One region of the Bilifractor sp. LCP21S3_F8 genome, then DNA from elsewhere that is predicted to be linked to it. Evidence: predicted binding sites of a transcription regulator. Region 1 holds the regulator's gene; each other region holds the start of a gene.
The links. Region 1 encodes Rex, which represses fermentation and respiration genes when NADH is low (regulators of the CRP and FNR family bind a similar motif). Its sites were predicted from a motif close to ATTGTTAANTANTTAACAAT; they were not measured.

Region 1 (4,598 bases):
AGACGCTGAATTCCGAGGATTTCATCCTCGCCATCCGCGACACACTGGACTCCATGCTGTAAATACTTACACGGAAACAGGAACAGCCGCTGTGCAGAGTTCTGCACAGCGGCTGTTCCTGTATTCCACAATCATCTTTTCATTCGGGCCATTATAGAATTCATTCCGGTCATTCCTCGTCGGAAGCTGTCTCCCAGTCTTCATAGAGTTCCTGAAGCCTGTCGTTGTTCGCGTTCTGTTCCTTCGCGAGCTCCTGGCATTTCTGCAGGTCCGTTCCGGTCTCCGGTTTCAGAAATTCTTCGTCGATCTCTTTGTTCCTCGCCTCCAGTTTCTCGATTTCCTCTTCAATTTTACGGATCCGGTTTTCCTTTTTCCGAAGTCTCGCCTGTTCCTCCTTCTGCGCTTTCCAGTCCAGTTTTCCGGAGCCGGAGGAATCCGTGGCTGCCGCAGGAATTCCATCTGCGGCAGTCTGTCCGGCCGGCGCTGATCCGGAGTCTCCTGATTCGGAGCCGGAAGAGGAGAGGGAAGCTGTTCCTGCGCCGCCGGGGCCTTTTCCGCCCGCGCCGTCAGACGCGGGAGAGGAGGCATAGGCACGCGTCAGCTCTTCTTTTTTCTCCATGTAATAATCGTAGTTGCCGATATAGTTGACCAGAGTGTGATTGGTCAGCTCCAGAATGCGGGTCGCCGTCTGATTGATAAAATAACGGTCGTGGCTCACATAAAGCACCGTTCCGGTATACTCATTCAAGGCATCTTCCAGAATCTCCTTGGAGATGATGTCCAGGTGGTTCGTCGGCTCGTCAAGGATCAGAAAATTTGCCTCCGAGAGCATCAGTCTTGCCAGGGATACACGCCCGCGCTCGCCGCCGCTGATGGAAGAGATCTTTTTGTATACATCATCGCCGGTAAACAGAAAGGCAGCGAGAACATTCCGGATCTCTGTTTCGGTCAGCGTAGGATAGTCGTCGGCGATCTGCTGAAAGATTGTTTTCTCCGGGTCAAGCAGCTGCTGCTCCTGATCGTAGTACCCGATATGGACCTTGGAACCGAGGACGATTTTTCCCTCATCCGGCGTCAGAAGACCGTTGATCATTTTCAGTATGGTGGACTTTCCGGTTCCGTTGTCACCGATGATCGCGACCCGCTCTCCACGCTTGATCTCAAAGGACTGATTACGGAAGAGAAGAAGCCCCGGGAATGCCTTGGACAGACCGGCCACGGTGAGCACATCCTTGCCGCTTTCCGTCCTCGGCTTCAGCTCAATGCGCATATCCGCGCTGACTTCCTGCGGCTTCTCCAGAACCTCCATTTTATCGAGCATTTTTTCTCTGGATTCCGCGCGCTTGATTGACTTCTCCCGGTTAAACTGCTTCAGCTTGGTGATGACCGCTTCCTGATGACGGATTTCTGCCTGCTGCTTCGCCCATGCGTTGTACTGTGCCTTGCGCACGATTGATTTCTTCCGGCTGTATTCGTTGTAGTTTCCCTCGAAGCTCATGGATCTTCCGTTTTCGATCTCGATAACCCGCGTGACGATGCGGTTCAGGAAATACCGGTCATGAGAGACAATGAGCACAGTTCCCGGATAATTGATAAGAAAATTCTCCAGCCACTCGATGGAGGAGAGATCCAGGTGGTTGGTCGGCTCATCGAGAAGCAGGATATCCGGCTTTGTCAGCAGGAGCTTTCCCAGAACGACCCGTGTCTTCTGGCCGCCGGAGAGGGAGCCAAGACGGCGGTCAAAATCTTTTTCCTCAAATCCGAGTCCCTTCAGGACGCCTGTGATCTCGCTCTCCGCCGCATATCCGTTCTGGAGCTCAAACTCATGCATCAGCTCTGTATAGCGGTTCATCAGCGAAACGGCCTCTTCGCCCGTGACCGTGTCCATCCGGCGCTCCATTTCCCGCAGACGCTGCTCCATATCGAGGATATCCTGCTTTGCCTTCCGGACCTCCTGATAGATCGTCTCATCGGATTCCATGTCCTGGTACTGTGCCAGATATCCCATGGTCTTGCCGTGTGTGACGGTGACTTCTCCGGTATCCGGGCTGAGAGCTCCGGTAATGATCCGGAGGAGCGTCGATTTGCCCGCTCCGTTCACGCCGATCAGAGCGGCCTTGTCCCTTTCTTCAATATGAAAGGAAATATCCTTCAGGATTTCCTCTGATCCAAATGTCTTGCTGATATTCTGACAGGAGAGAATCATATCTGTCCACCTCACACATTCGTAGCTTTTCCTGTTTGCGTCCCGCCGCTTCTCTGGCGGAGCATTTACCTTCCAATTATACCGAAAAAAAACAACAAAGCAAGGGCACCGGGAAAAAGAGAAATACTTTGACAAAAATTAGACAATTACATATAATGGTAGTAGCTTCAAGGAGGTTTTCTTATTATGAGTCAGAAAGAAATTTCGAAAGCCGTTATCAAGAGGCTGCCCCGTTATTACCGGTATCTCGGTGAACTTCAGGAGGCCGGCGTTGAGCGGATTTCTTCCGGTGAACTCAGTCAGCAGATGAAGGTGACCGCCTCTCAGATCCGGCAGGATCTGAATAATTTCGGCGGTTTCGGGCAGCAGGGCTACGGTTATAATGTGCAGTATCTTCGAGAGGAGATCGCCAAAATTCTCGGACTGGACCGCATACACAATATTATCATTATCGGTGTCGGACATCTGGGACAGGCTCTCGCGAATTATACGAACTTTGAGAAGAACAGTTTCCGTATCATCGGACTTTTCGACAATAATCCCGAATTAAAGGGCAAGGTCATCCGGGGTGTTCCAATCCGTATGACGGACGAGATTCCATCCTTTCTCCGGGAGAATGATGTCGAAATCGCGACGCTGACTCTCCCAAAGGAATACGCCATTGAGGTAAGCAAGATGCTGATCGAAAACGGCATTCACGCCATCTGGAATTTTGCGCACACCGATCTGAACCTTGTGGTACCGAAGAATGTGGCTGTTCAGAATGTTCATCTGTCCGAAAGTCTGATGCGGCTGTCCTACAACCTCAAGACACTCGAAGAGAAGTAGACACCTGCCGATACAAGACGATATAAGAGCCCCTCGCGTAGATGGGGGCTCTTTTTGGAACGGAAAAGAAAATTGTTATCGGATCTCATCAATTGGAGCAGAGAAGAGAACGTTTATCGGATCTCATGAATTGGAGCAGTGAAGAGAACGTTTATCGGATCTCATGAATTGCGCTGTTCTTCAGCAGAAAGGGAGGATACAGAATGAAACTGATCTTGAGTGCAAGGCAGCATCAGGACGCGGATCGAAGCGCTGTCGCGGCTGGAATGCCTTCCATGGTCCTCATGGAGCGGGCGGCACTTGCCTGTGCATCAGAAATTGAAAAACGGCAGTATGACATGGATCGGATCCTCGTCGTCTGCGGAACGGGAAACAATGGCGGAGACGGAGTCGCTGTGGCCCGCGTTCTCTGCGAGGAAGGATACAGCTGCACGGTTTTTCTTGCCGGACCGGAGGAAAAATTCAGTGACCAGCTGAAACAGCAGCTTCATATCATCGAGGGTTTTCCGATCCCGGTCATCCGCGCCCGCAGCACACCGGGCGCGGAACTGGAGGATTTCCATCCGGAGGATTATTCTCTTATTATAGACGCTCTTTTCGGGATCGGGCTGAAACGGGACATCACCGGAATATATGCCGAACTTATTGACCGAATCAATCATTCCGAGCTTCCTGTCGCCGCTGTCGATATGCCGTCCGGTGTCAACACCGACTCCGGCGTGATCATGGGGACAGCTGTCCGTGCGGATCTCACTGTCACGTTCACAACCGGAAAGGCAGGTCTCTACATCTATCCAGGAGCAGCCTGTGCCGGGAAGGTCAAAGTGAAGCAGATCGGAATTCCGCTTACCAGAGAAATCACGAAGGCCTGCCATCTGTATACCATCGAACACAGTGATCTTGAATATCTCCCGAAGCGTGATGAATCGGGCAACAAGGGAACCTTCCGGAAGATTCTCGTCATCGCCGGATCGCGGAATATCTGCGGGGCGGCATATCTTTCCGCAAAGGCCGCACTTCTGACCGGTGTCGGAATGGTGAAAATCTTCACAGAAGAAAATAACCGCACACCAATCTGCGCACTGTTCCCGGAAGCTCTCATTTCCACATACCGGGATGGCGCAAAAGACTTTCCACAGCTTGCAGCGGATATGAAATGGGCGGATACTGTACTGATCGGTCCAGGACTTGGAACCGGCGATACGGCGCTTTCTCTTATGCGGGAATTCCTTCGTCTGAATCAGGAAAGAAAAATACCTGCAGTTTTTGACGCTGATGCGCTGAATCTCATTGCGGCGCACAGCGACCTCCTTCGGGAAATCCGTTTTCCCTCCGTTTTCACACCACACGTTGGTGAGATGAGCCGTCTGACCGGCATCGCTCCCTCAGATATCAAGTCATCTGCCGTCAGCATCGCAAGGCATGCTGCCGAGGAGGTCCGCAACACGGTGGTTCTGAAAGACGCCGCAACGGTCACAGCGCTCCCGAATGGCAGCTGCTTCCTGAACCGGTCCGGCAACAGCGCACTATCCACAGCCGGGAGCGGAGATGTCCTGACCGGAAT
Region 2 (4,598 bases), on a different contig from region 1:
GTACGTCAGACCGGAGATTTGCCCGTGGGATAGTATGTTCCCCACATCCGGCTTCCTTCAGATTCCGTCTCACGGCGGACACCCTAGCCTTCGGCTATATCCTTCCCACTACCGGGCGGATTCGGGACTTGAACCCGTTGGAAACGTGCGCCGCTAGGCGCACTGTATAGCAGAACCCCGGCTGGAAACCAGCCGGGGTTCTGCTATATCTGCCAAATAATTCCAGCCACGCTGTTCCTGGCACATGACCTGCCTGCTCACCAGTGGGCAAGAACATTTGTGGTGGCGACAGATATGAACGAACATGGTACCGTGGAAATAACGCGAGAACGAGAACACGGCTAAAAACCAGGGAAATTTTCTCAGCGCTCAGGCATCCATATCCGGCGCACATTTTCGATCCGGCTGCCCATTCCAGTAAGAAGCTTATCTGCAATCGTAATGGCTGTCATCGCTTCGACAACCACAACCGCTCTCGGCGCCACAATCGGATCATGTCTGCCGTGTATCTCAATCTCAACCTTTTTCCCGTCCCGGCTGACTGTCTGCTGCGGCCTTGCGATAGAAGGAGTTGGCTTGCTCGCGCACCGGATCACAATATCCGATCCGTCGCTGATGCCTCCCAGGATTCCGCCGGCATGATTGGTCTGCTTCGTGATTCTGCCGTTCTCATCGATGGTAAAGTCATCATTGTTCTCCGCACCGGTTGCCTCTACAACACCAAAGCCGTCGCCGATTTCCACTCCCTTTATCGTTCCGATCGACATGATTGCCTTCGCCAGATCCGCATCCAGCTTGTCAAAGACCGGTTCCCCGACTCCCGCCGGCATTCCCTTCACAACGCATTCTATCATCGCGCCGGACGAATTCTTCTCCGACATACATTTTTCCAGGTATGCGGAAGCCATTGCGGCCGCGGAAGCATCCGGCATATACAGCTTGTTGTTCATAATCTCCTTCTCATCAAAACTCCGGATCGGTATCGGCCCGATTTGTCTGACATAGGTAGTGATCGTGATTCCCAGCTGTTTGAGCAGAAGAGAAGCGATTGCTCCCGCGGCAACCCTTCCGATGGTTTCCCGGCCTGAGGACCGCCCGCCGCCCCTGTAGTCTCGTATGCCATACTTGCTGTCAAATCCGTAATCCGCATGTCCGGGGCGGTATTTATCCATGATGCTGCTGTAATCCCCCGAGTGTTGATCGGTGTTATGTACCATCATCGAAATCGGTGTTCCTGTGGTCATTCCCTCAAAGGTGCCGGATAAAATTTCAATTTTGTCGGATTCCGCACGCTTCGTTGTATACCGGCTCTGGCCGGGTTTCCTCCGGTCCATAAAGGGCTGTATATCCTCCTCTTTAAGAGGAATCCCCGCCGGACATCCGTCCACGACAACGCCGACTCCTTTGCCGTGCGACTCTCCCCAGGTAGTGACGCGAAAGATTGTTCCAAAAGTTGATCCCGCCATGCTTTTTTCTCCTGACTGAATGGTAAAAATATGAGGCGGATGGCCGCGAAACAGTCCATCCGCCTCCAATATTAATCACTTTAGCACAGGGGAGCTGTCCTTTCAATCCCCCGCACCCCCTCACCGCTTCAGAAACGAACCGCTTTATTCCTTATTGCAGTTCTTTTCCAAGTGCATCTGCAGCCAGGATTGCGTCATAAAGCTGCTCCGCTGTAACATCCGCAACCATGTTGTGAATGGATTCCCCTTCAACGCAAGCCAGCTCTGCAATCTTTCTGACCTGTTCATCAGTAGTTACACCGAGCTCTGCAAGCGTAACCGGAAGCCCCGTCTCACGGCAGAAGTTCTGCACTTCATCGAACTCTTCACGGGGAGCACCCTCAAGCTGCAGCTGAACCAGCGTACCGAATGCAACACATAATCCATGCTGCGCCGGATGATTCTCGAGACCGGTGTACCCATTGTAGAAGGAATGCGCAGCTGCCAATCCGGCATTGTCCGCACCAACTCCTGAGAGATAGGTATTTGCCTCAATGATCGCATCCAGTGCGGGTGTTACCACATGATTCTCACACGCGCGAATTGCTGCTGCGCTGTAGTCACGCAGTGTCTTGTAGCAAAGCTCACAGAGTGCCATGGCAGAACGGGTAATTCCACCATTTTCAAGGCTCGGCGCATCGGTACGAACGCAGGCTCTTCCCTCGAAATATGTACCGAGCGCATCACCAATGCCCGCAATCAGAAAACGGGTCGGCGCGTTTGCGATAACCGCGCTGTCCACAATTACGGCATCCGGGTTTTTCGGATAGAAGAGATAGCTGTTAAACGAATGATCATCGTTGTAAATAACAGAAAGTCCTGTGCAGGGAGCATCTGTCGCGCAGACAGTGGGGCAGGAGACGTCATGGATCTTCTCATAATATGCGGTTGCCTTGGCGGTATCAATTGCCGATCCTCCGCCTACACCTACTACCGTATCGATGCCTTCCTCACGGACAATCTTCCGCATCTTTTCAATCTCACCGATACTGGAGATACCGCTGAATACTTCATAATGACGGACGTTATCTGTTCCCTCAAAACTCTTCTCGATTTTATCATGACAATTCTTATATCCGCTGTGTGAACAGATAAAAAGCCATTTTGATCCGAGATCCTGCAGCTGCTCATAGAAATGAAGCAGCGAATCCTTTCCCTGAACATACTTTAGCGGTGCTCTCATTAAACGTAATCTAGCCATAGTATCCTCCTTTATGGAATCTGTCTTGTATAATTCTCTGAGACCGTTCCGGAATCCTTTGTGATTCCAATGTTCTGTCCTAACCCCGGCCTGAAAAGTCCTAATATCCGGCTTCATCCAACCGGGATTACAATTCCATATTATGTCATTTTGTTAAATTGTTATCAACGAAGAATACGAGAAAGATGCGTCAAATATTGCAGACAACCAACGCCGGCACAAAAGCCGTGGCAAAAAGTGTTTTACGAACCGGTACCGGTCATGCGGGCGGCGCATTCCGCAACACACACAACAGCCATGGCATAAATCAATGACATGAACTGGTGGAGTGTGCGGGCAGCATATTACTGAACCGGCAATACAACTGCACAACGCCAGGGCTGGGGCATTGTGCGACGTTGACAACCCTTCGGCTGCCCCTTATAATTGTAGAAATTAACAAGAAAGCCGGCAATATCGTATCACCGGATGACAGGATATTCTGTTTCACCTGACATCCGTCTTAATACGGGAAAGAAAGGACAGGATCCATGGATTTTTTACACAAACTGGAACGAAAAATCGGAAAGTATGCAATCCATCATCTGACCATTTACATCATTATGACCTATGTAGCAGGATATATTCTCTACTTCATGGCACTCATGAATCCGGAATATGGAACGGTCTTTAACTATCTGACGCTTTCACCATCTCTTATTCTGAAGGGGCAGGTGTGGCGTCTCGTATCCTGGTGGCTGATTCCCCCGTCATCTCTGAATATCTGGACCATCATCATGCTGATCTGTTACTATCAGCTCGGAACGCTCCTGGAGCGGACCTGGGGCGATTTTCTCTATGACGTATACATTTTCTTCGGTCTGATCATGACCGTCATCGGCGCATTCGTCCTGTACGCCATCACCGGTGTGGATTATGGAATGATGTTCTCCACGTACTATGTCAGTCTGTCCATCTTCCTCGGATTCGCCCTGACCTTTCCCGATCAGAAGATGCTGTTTATGTTCATCATACCGATCCGGATCAAATACCTGGCCATCGTCGACATCATTTATCTGATCTATGACGTCATCAGTTCCCCCGCGTCAATGCGTCTTCCGAGGATCATCATGATTGTCTGCTCACTCGCCAGCACGATTATTTTCTTCTTCCTCACACATGGAACGCAGGGCATGAGCAGAAGCCAGCGGCAGACGCGGAGAAATTTCCGCCGCTACATGAACGGCTACAACACCGGCCGGAACAGTTCTCCCTATAATAGCGGGCAGAACAGCTCCCCTTACGGAAACAGCGCAAACAGAGGAGACAAAATTGACCGCAGCACCTTCGGCGCCGGCCAAGGCAATCCGAACAGCGGCCGACGGCCAATTCACCGCTGTGCCGTGTGCGGACGAACAGAACTCGATGACCCGAATCTCGAATTCCGGTTCTGTTCCAAATGCAACGGAAACTACGAATACTGTCAGGATCACCTTTATAATCATAAGCATATCCAATAAACCCTTATACGATAAGTCGTGCCACAAACTGTATAAGCTACGGATTGCTCCGTGCTTCGCGCGTGACGATTCTGTATGCGTTTTCGAAGAGCTTATACAGTACATTTTAGCTTTGTAAAGTCACAAAGTGTTTTACATTTTAATCAGAGTATGTTTTAATGGTACAGGAAACCCGGTGTCCCGTGAATGGGGCTCCGCATACTGTATAAGTTCACCTCCGATCTGTTTGCCGGAGTCATTATAAGGAGATCTACCCATGAAGAAAACGCCTTTTGTCACAAAGGAGAAACTTGAAGAGATCATTCGCGATGTACCGACTCCTTTTCATATTTACGACGAAAAAGGAATCCGTAAAAACGCACAGGCGGTGAAGGAAGCATTTGCCTGGAATCC
Region 3 (4,598 bases), on a different contig from region 1:
GAATATTCAGAGTCATTGCCGGAACTTCAACCGGAATTCCTGCATTTACGGAAGCCTGACGGGCAACGTTCTGTCCCTGTCCTGCCTGAAGTACACATCCCATGTATACCATGTCTACCTTATCCGCCGGTACTCCGGAGCGCTTCAGAGCCTCTTTGATAACAATTGTTCCGAGATCAGCAACCGGAACTGTGCTAAGTTCTCCACCCATCTTACCGATCGCAGTACGGCAGGCGCCAGCAATAACAATTTTCTCAGCCATATTAAAGCCTCCTTAAAAAATAAATATTTAGTACGTGAAATATGTATTTCCTCATGAATCACCGTCAGGAAAAAGCCGGAACGCTGTACCGCGTCTTCTGATCCAGACCGCCGGAACAATGCTCGTTTATTTCTTAACGATGTAATCATAATACCCCTATTCCGCCTTTTTGTCAAATATTTATCAATCTTTATTTCAGAAAAAACTTACTAAATTTGGATTGCAATCTTGTATAGTTTTTTCCTTGACATCGCCGCCGCATGTCATCTCTTATTGGACCGTCTCCAGATGTTCATTTTCTCCGCCTCACGGATCAGTTCATCCCGTACCTTCGGATGTGCGATATTGATCAGCTGTTCCGCTCTCTGCCACATGGAGAGCCCCTTCAGGCAGACCTTTCCATATTCGGTCACGATATACATCGTGTTCGCGCGGGTATCTGTAACCACGCTTCCCGGGGTCAGCGTCGGACGGATCCGGCTCTTGATCTCCCCGGTCTTTTTGTCCTTGTACGCGGACGACAGGCAGATAAAGCTCTTTCCGCCCCTGGATTTGTACGCTCCAAGTACAAAGTCGAGCTGTCCGCCGGCTCCCGAAATATTCTTGATCCCAGCGCTCTCGGCGTTAACCTGTCCGTAAAGATCAATGTCCACAGCGTTATTAATAGAGATGAAATTATCAATCGCGCCGATGGTATCGATGTCGTTGACATATCCGACAGAGGCAGCCATACATTCCGGATTTCCGTCCAGATAATCGTACATTCTTCTGGTACCGGCGCCGAAAGCGTATACCTGAAGCCCCCGGTCAATGTTCTTCTTTGATCCGTTAATTTTGCCTGCCTCTGCCATATCTACAAAGGAATCCACATACATCTCCGTGTGTATACCAAGATCCTTCAGGTCACTTTCTGCAATCATTTTGCCGATCGCGTTCGGCATTCCTCCGATGCCCAGCTGCAGGCAGGCGCCGTCCGAAATTTCCGGTACCACAAGCTCCGCGACCGCCTTATCCACATCGCTGGCCTCTCCTCCTGCCGGCACCTCGTCAATCGCAGGATCATCTCCCTCGACGATCATATCGATCTGGTCGATGTGCACGTAATTATCCCGGGTTCCGAGGCATACCGGCATGTTTTTGTTCACCTCTGCGATTACGATATCTGCCGTCTCCACAACAGCGCTCATCTGACTCGCGCAGGGACCGAAATTAAAGTAGCCGTGTTTGTCCATTGGCGATACCTGAAAAATTGCCACATTCAGCGGCATCGTGCTTTCTCTGTAGAGGCGCGGCAGCTCAGAATAACGAAGCGGCGTATAAAAACAGAAACCTTTGGAGACCGAATGTCTCTCCACCGGGTTCATATGCCAGCTGTTCCAGATAAAATGCTCCGCCGGATTTTCAATTCCGAAGATAGCCGGAGCATGACAGAGAACACCGCCGCGGATGTTCACGTCATGAAGCTCAGGCATTCTCTTTGCCAGAGCTTTATCAACCGCGACATTCGTACCGACACACCATCCGTAATCAACCCAGTCGCCGCTCTTTATCACGGAAGCTGCTTTCTCGGCCGTTACCAGTTTCTCTTTATACTTTTCATCGTAATTCATCAGCTCATTCCTCCTCTTCCAGACGCCTTTCCGTTTCCATTTTCAGGGATCGCGTTTTTATGATATTTTTTTAACAACCTATCTGTATTTTACCATTTTTGTGACAGATGTAAATTATTTTTCTGCTATTTTCTTTTCCCGCTATTGTCTTTCTGTTTCTTCGCCTCCTCCATTTTCCGTTTACATCCGGTTCTGTATATAATTTTGCATTGGTTACCAATCACAGTTAGAAAAGACAGTTTTTTCACATTATCCGCCACACCTCAAGGGCAGTCTTCATGGAACAGCCCTGCCGAAGGAAGCACCACAAACGGAACAATTTTCCACCAACAGTCTGACCGGAACAGCAAGAACAGCGAAAATTCCTGCTTTGCACTGTTCATTTCTTTCGAAAAAGGATATACTGAGTTTAAGCGTCTGCAACAACTCAAATTCATGGCGCTGGACAGGAGAATATATATGAGAGAGATTCTCATATCAACAGAAAGCGGATCCGATCTTCCGGAATCACTTGTACAAAAATATCAGATCCATGTTGTTCCAATGCATGTCATTATGAACGGCGAGTCATTTGACGACGGTCATTTTCCGATTGACCGCGTTTTTGACTATTTTGACGAAACCGGGAGGATACCGACGACATCCGCGGTAAATGAAGGCGAATACATCGACTTTTTCCACAAGCTGCAGGAAGAGCATCCCGGATGTGTGATTTATCACTTTGCCTACTCTGCCGCCGCATCAAGCACATATGACCACGCCCGGCTTGCCATTGATGACGAGGGTTTTCAGGATGTCTATCTGATTGATACAAAGTCTGTATCCGGAGGCTGCACCGCTTACATTTCAGAAGCATACCGTCTGATCCGGGAACGCGGGGAGCATATCACCGATTACAGCGCCTTCGCGGATGAACTCCGATCCATCTCAGATCATATCGAATGCCAGTTCATCCCGGCGACACTCGCATATCTGCGGGCTGGCGGAAGAGTATCCAATGCCTCATACATTGCCGCCAACATCCTCAATCTGAAACCTCTGATCGAGATTGACAGCACCGGTCACCTGATCGCAACCAGGAAATACCGGGGTTCCATGCGCAAGATTGTCGATAAGTTCTATCGGGATTTTCTCAGCCGTTATGACTGCCGCAAGGATACCCTGTATCTGATGTACGGAAAGGGACTCGCTCAGGATGTTCTGGACCGCATGAAGGAAATCGCCATCGAGAGTGGATTCCGGAATACTGAGTATGTCATGACCGGCTGCACCATTTCCTGCCACGGCGGAAAAGGTGCCATGGGCATCGCTGCGGTCACTGTATAAGCTTGGGCGGCTGTTCTGCATAAGCAGAACAGCCGCCCTTAATCGTGTTTACGGCCACAGGCGGCCGCAAACCGCAAATAATGAGATTTTGCTATTATTCTATAAGCATCGCATCCCCGAAGCTGAAGAAGCGATATTTTTCCTGCACAGCGATGCGGTACGCATTCATGATATTGTCCTTACCCGCAAACGCGGATACCAGCATGATCAGTGTGGATTCCGGGAGGTGAAAATTCGTGATCAGTCCGTCCATGATCTTGAACTGATAGCCCGGATAGATAAAGATGCTGGTCCAGGCGCTGCCCGGCTGAAGGATTCCATTCTCATCTGTCGCGGATTCCAGTGTGCGGCAGCTGGTTGTGCCCACACAGATCACCCGGCCTCCTGCTGCCTTCGTATCATTGATGATTTTTGCCTGATCCGGCTCTACAATATACATCTCGGAATGCATCTGATGCTTCGTGACATCCTCCACCTTTACCGGACGGAAGGTGCCGAGGCCCACATGAAGCGTCACATGCGCAATCTTCACGCCCTTGTCCCGGATCTGCTGAAGCAGTTCCTTTGTAAAATGAAGCCCTGCCGTCGGTGCCGCTGCCGATCCGTCATTCTTCGCGTAGACGGTATTATATCTGGTGCGGTCCTTCAGTTTGTGTTTGATGTACGGCGGAAGAGGCATCTCTCCGAGCTTGTCCAGAATTTCCTCGAAAATTCCCTCATAATGAAACTGAATAAACCGGTTTCCGTCTTCCGTCACATCAACGACGGTGCCTGTCAGGATTCCCTCGTGTCCGAAAACAAGTTCCGTTCCAACCTTGCATTTCCTTCCGGGCTTCACCAGCGTCTCCCATATATTATCCTTCTTCCGTGTCAGAAGCAGAACCTCGATCACCGCGCCAGTATCCTTCTTGGTCCCGTAAAGACGGGCAGGAATCACCTTTGTATCATTGATGACCAGACAGTCCTTATCTGTCAGATGATCTATCACCTGTGTGAAGTGTTCGTGCCGCACCTCTCCGGTCTCTCTGTTCAGGCACATCAGTCTGGAGGAACTTCTGTCCTCCAGCGGGTCCTGGGCAATCAGTTCCTGCGGCAGGTCGTAATAGAAATCACTTGTTTTCATCGGCATGTTTCTTTTTCTCCTTCTGATCACCGGCATCTGACGGATGCTTGTAAAAACTGTGATAGTATTTTTTCGGATAAAATACCTGATCCGATGCCTCCAGCCTTCCCACTCCGTTTTCCACGTCAATAATGCTGACGGAGCAGTTCATCGGCACACCTCCGTGCCAGAAATCTTTTTTGTCCTCGTATACATTGTTCAGAAAAGCGCGGACGGCGCAGCCATGTGAGGATACCAGTACGGTTTTGTCCTGCAGATCGGGGTTGTGAATCAGCTC

Region 2: the regulator Rex is predicted to act here: its motif matches at 2,856-2,875, upstream of ACTQ3A_RS07120 (glycerol dehydrogenase).
Region 3: the regulator Rex is predicted to act here: its motif matches at 1,931-1,950, upstream of ACTQ3A_RS01420 (butyryl-CoA:acetate CoA-transferase).

Annotation. Positions count from the first base shown of each region.
Region 1 covers NZ_JBQKIK010000007.1:98,379-102,976, reverse strand. The annotation lists gene ACTQ3A_RS05350 (NADP-dependent isocitrate dehydrogenase) at 1-62, shown strand, start outside; gene ACTQ3A_RS05345 (ABC-F family ATP-binding cassette domain-containing protein) at 170-2,206, opposite strand; gene ACTQ3A_RS05340 (redox-sensing transcriptional repressor Rex) at 2,393-3,034, shown strand; gene ACTQ3A_RS05335 (NAD(P)H-hydrate dehydratase) at 3,238-4,598, shown strand, end outside.
Region 2 covers NZ_JBQKIK010000011.1:79,895-84,492, reverse strand. The annotation lists gene aroC (chorismate synthase) at 363-1,466, opposite strand; gene ACTQ3A_RS07120 (glycerol dehydrogenase) at 1,618-2,706, opposite strand; gene ACTQ3A_RS07115 (hypothetical protein) at 3,237-4,205, shown strand; gene ACTQ3A_RS07110 (diaminopimelate decarboxylase) at 4,462-4,598, shown strand, end outside.
Region 3 covers NZ_JBQKIK010000002.1:40,314-44,911, forward strand. The annotation lists gene ACTQ3A_RS01415 (acetyl-CoA C-acetyltransferase) at 1-262, opposite strand, end outside; gene ACTQ3A_RS01420 (butyryl-CoA:acetate CoA-transferase) at 526-1,872, opposite strand; gene ACTQ3A_RS01425 (DegV family protein) at 2,332-3,198, shown strand; gene queA (tRNA preQ1(34) S-adenosylmethionine ribosyltransferase-isomerase QueA) at 3,293-4,321, opposite strand; gene ACTQ3A_RS01435 (histidine phosphatase family protein) at 4,308-4,598, opposite strand, start outside.